Regions from separate parts of the Streptomyces sp. NBC_00683 genome, predicted to be linked through region 1. Evidence: riboswitches for the same ligand, from Rfam matches in the RefSeq annotation. Region 1 holds a riboswitch; the other holds the start of a gene.
What was found. A riboswitch is a leader RNA that binds a small molecule or an ion and turns the genes downstream of it on or off. The one in region 1 is predicted to bind cobalamin.
Positions count from the first base shown of each region.

Region 2: linked by a shared signal. The riboswitch ahead of metE (5-methyltetrahydropteroyltriglutamate--homocysteine S-methyltransferase) and the one ahead of OG257_RS26915 (prenyltransferase/squalene oxidase repeat-containing protein) in region 1 are both predicted to bind cobalamin.

Region 1 covers NZ_CP109013.1:6,034,899-6,037,093, reverse strand. Annotated here, with positions in the region: gene OG257_RS26920 (hypothetical protein) at 1-400, opposite strand, end outside; cobalamin riboswitch at 605-758, shown strand; gene OG257_RS26915 (prenyltransferase/squalene oxidase repeat-containing protein) at 848-2,095, shown strand; gene OG257_RS26910 (SCO2322 family protein) at 2,092-2,195, shown strand, end outside.
Region 2 covers NZ_CP109013.1:7,963,953-7,966,147, reverse strand. Annotated here, with positions in the region: gene OG257_RS34635 (MerR family transcriptional regulator) at 1-108, opposite strand, end outside; gene OG257_RS34630 (DUF6194 family protein) at 183-644, shown strand; cobalamin riboswitch at 814-1,030, shown strand; gene metE (5-methyltetrahydropteroyltriglutamate--homocysteine S-methyltransferase) at 1,192-2,195, shown strand, end outside.

The DNA of each region.
Region 1 (2,195 bases):
TGAGCGACACGATCTGCTCCGTGCCGAAGCCCTCCATCGCGTAGTGCCGGGCGTACACCTTCCAGCCCCGCTTGGCGAGGGTGCGGAAGGTGACGTCCTGCTCGGCGTGGCTGGAGACGATCTCCCAGTCCTGGCTGCGCAGCGCCTTGACCGTGGCCTCGAAGGCCCGGGCCGCGTCCGCCGCGGGCGCGTCCCCCATCCAGGGCGCCACGCAGTCCTGCCAGGCCCCGTCGGGCATGCCCGCCGTGGAGGTGTCGCCGGGCGGGAGCCCCGCCGCGTCGGCGAGGGCCGCTATCTCGTCGCCCACCGTCTGCTTGGTGAACGGTGCGGTGGGCGAGGGTGACGCCTTCGGCGCACTGTCGCTCCCGCCGAGAGGACCGCAGCCTGCGGCCATGGTCATGAATGCGCTCACCGCGGCCGTCACGGCCACCGTTCTTCTTGTACGCACAGGTGCTTCCCGCCCCGGTCGTTCCTCCCCACGGGCGGGTGCCCGTGCGATCCCCGCCGGAGTTTCGCATGCACTCTGACCTGCTGGGAAGGCCTTTCCTCCGTCGTCCTGCGGCTGGTCCGCCGCGTGCGGAGCCGTCCGCACACAGAGGCCCCGAAGCGCCCCGGTAGAGTGAGCGCGTCGTCATCATGCCCGTACGGGGGGAAGCCGGTGCGAATCCGGCGCTGACCCGCAACCGTCATCCGCCTCAGGGGCGGAGAGCCGGAATGCCCCGTCCGTGAGCGTGACCGGCTCGCGCCACCGGAACCCCGGTGGCCGGCACCGTCGAGGTATACGGGGCCGGAGCCCGGTGCATCCGTGTGCCCGTGCCCGGTCCTCGCAGGAGAGGCCCAGCCCGCCATGACCGTACGCCGCCGCGCGGCAGCACTCGCGATCACCGCCGTGCTCTGTTCCGCAGCCGCCCCCGCAGCGGTCGCCGCACCGAGTCCTTCCCCGTCGGCGGACCTGCCGGCCGGTCTGTACGGGACGAAGGACCCCACGTACGACGGTGTGTGGCGACAGTCGCTGGCCTTCCTCGCCCAGAGGATCGAACTGGTCACGCCCGCCACGGAGTCGGTGGACTGGCTGGTGGGCCAGCAGTGCGACGACGGCGCCTTCGCCTCGTACCGTGACGCGTCCAAGCCCTGCGACGCGAAGACGGTGGCGGACACCAACGCGACCGCGGCCGCGGTCCAGGCCATGGTCGAGCTCGCCGTGCACCGCGAGGTCGTGGACATGGGCGTCGGCTTCCTCAAGTCCGTACAGAACGAGGACGGCGGCTGGGGGTACAACCCGGGCAGCCCGAGCGACGCCAACTCCACCGCCGTCGTGATCGGAGCGCTGGCCCGCGCGGGTGTGCCGCTGGCCGACATCACGACCGACTCGGGGAAGACGCCGTACACGGCGCTGCAGACGTTCGCCCTGCCGTGCGGCGGCGAGGGCGGCGGCGCGTTCGCGTACCAGCCGGACAAGGACGGCAAGCTCACCGCCAACGCGGACGCCACGGCGGCCGCGGTGCTCGGCGCGATGGGCAAGGGCATGGCCGCCGGCAACTCCAACGCGGTGAAGGCCCCCGTCTGCCACAAGGGCACCGGTCTCACGGCCGAACAGTCCGCGCAGAACGGCGCCTACTACCTCGCGGGCGCGCTCGCCAAGTCGGGCCATCTGGACCTCCCCCCGATGCCGGGTGCCGAGGACTCCGCACCGCAGCCGGACTTCGGCAACACCGCCGACGCGGTCGTCGCCCTGGCCGCGTCCGGCCACAAGGACAAGGCGGCCGGAGCGGTCACCTACCTGCAGAAGAACTCTCAGGCCTGGGCCAAGGAGGGCGGCCCCGCCGCCACCGCCCAGCTGGTGCTCGCCGCACACGCGACGGGCGCGGACGCCCGTGACTTCGGCGGCGTCGACCTCGTCAAGCAGCTCAACGCGTCCGGGCCCAAGCCTGCCGCCACCGCCGTGCCCTCGCCGACCGCGTCGGCGCAGCAGTCGAAGGACACGAGCAGCGACGACGGCGGACTGGGTGTCTGGTGGCTCGTCGGTATCGGTCTCGCCTTCGGTGCGGGCATCGGCTTCCTGCTCAGCGGACGCCGGAAGAACCAGGGCCTGTGAGGCGCACGCCGGTCACCGCGGCGCTTCTCCTCCTCATCGGCGTCCTGCTGACCGTGCTGGGCGCGGGCAGCGCGCAGGCGGCCGGTTACCGCTACTGGTC
Region 2 (2,195 bases), 1.9 Mb from region 1:
CGGCGGCAGGACGCCGTCGCGCTCGAGATTGCGCACCTGCTGAACGGAGCATCCGGCACGTCGGGCCACATCGACGGTCCGCATCACCGGTGATTTGAGAGTTTCCACCCGCAGTGCTCCTAACTTTCGCCCGCCTTTCGGCTCGAAGTCTCCACAAGCACTTTAATGAAACGCTTGAGGACATGAACATCGACGAGATCATCGGCTTCCTGGGAGACCTCGACGGGGTCCTGGCCGTCAGTCCGGGCCCCGGCGACGGCTCACCGGAGATCAGCTGGGGGGACACGTTCTTCTACTACTCTCCTGACGGCGTCGTACCGGGAGCGGCCCAGCCGTTCGCGACGATCGTGACGAAGAACTGTCCGGGCGACGAGAGTTCGCGCCTGGACCGCCCGGACACGTTCCGCGTCAACATCGCGGCGGGGAAGGAATCCTTCGTCGCCCGGACCGGCCACGCGCCGCGCGAACCAGCCGTCGACGACGACCCCGGCGTCACCGATACCGTGATCGCACACCCCGTATACGGCTCCGTCGGCTGGCTCGCGGTGGTGAACCCGGGCCCACGGACCGGCACGGCAACCCGTGAGCTGCTCCACACCGCCTATCGACTCGCACGTTCACGCCACGAGCGACGCACCGGGTAGCGAGGACCCGGCCGGACGGCTGACGGCCGGGCGAACCTGCCGTCAGCCGTCCCGGGCCGGGCCCGGATCCTCGTGCGGTGCCCAGGGCGACGGCTCGCCGAGCGGGTCCCGTGGCTCACGTCACGTTCCGGAAAGTGAACAATGCCGGCCGAGAGGCGGCCCGCCCTCTAACCTTGCCCGTGCAGCTGGTTCGCCCTGTCCGCCAGGCAGGCGCGTCGCAAGAGGGAACCCGGTGGGAATCCGGGACTGCCCCGCAGCGGTGAGTGGGAACGACCTCCGTCATACGCACTGGATTCGGTTGGAGTCCGGGAAGCGACGGCCAGTAGGAATCTGCCCCGGCAGATGCGCCCGCGAGTCCGAAGACCTGCCAATTGCCCGTACGTGACCTATCGCGTGCGGATATCCCGGTGACCTCGTGGGCGGGTCGGCGTACACACCAGACGGAACCTCGCGCCGTGGCGTGCACAGGATCCGTCCGGTTCGTCCTCCCTTCGCGTCCGTGTCCCGTCCCGGGATCCTCAGGAGTCATCTCGCGAAGGAGATTTCCGTGACAGCGAAGTCCGCAGCAGCGGCAGCGCACGCCACCGTGTACGGCTACCCCCGCCAGGGCCCGGACCGGGAGCTGAAGAAGGCCGTCGAGGGTTACTGGAAGGGCCGCGTCACCGCTGACGCCCTCCGCAGGACCGCGGCGGACCTGCGCCGCGCCACGTGGCGGCAACTGGCCGGGGCCGGCGTCCACGAGGTGCCGACCGGCGACTTCTCGTACTACGACCACGTCCTGGACACGAGCGTCATGGTCGGCGCTGTCCCCCCGCGGCACCGTGCGGCCGTCGGATCCGACGCTTCCCCAAGCTCTCGGCTTCGCTCGAGCAGGGGATGCCCCATTGACGTCTACTTCGCGATGGCCCGCGGCACTCAGGATGTCGCGCCGCTCGAGATGACCAAGTGGTTCGACACCAACTACCACTACCTCGTGCCGGAGCTCGGACCGGACACCGTCTTCACCGCCGACTCCACCAAACAGGTCACCGAGCTCAAGGAGGCCCTCGCGCTGGGTCTCGCCGCCCGTCCTGTGCTGGTCGGTCCGGTCACCTACCTCCTGCTGGCCAAGCCCGCCCCCGGGGTGGCCCCGGACTTCCGGCCGCTGACTCTCCTGGACCGGCTGCTGCCGGTCTACGCCGAGGTGCTCGCCGACCTCCGCGCCGCCGGTGCCGAGTGGGTGCAGGTCGACGAGCCCGCCCTGGTCCAGGACCGCACGCCGGCCGAACTCAACGCCGCTGCCCGCGCCTACCGTGAACTCGGCGGTCTCACCGACCGACCCAAGCTGATCGTCGGCTCCTACTTCGACCGGCTCGGCGACGCCCTCCCCGTGCTGGCGAAGGCTCCGGTCGAGGGCCTGGCCCTCGACTTCACCGACGCCGCCGCCGCGAACCTCGACGCGCTGGCCTCGGTGGGCGGACTCCCCGGCAAGCGGCTGATCGCCGGAGTGGTCAACGGGCGCAACATCTGGATCAACGATCTCGAGAGGTCGCTGTCCACCCTGGGTACGCT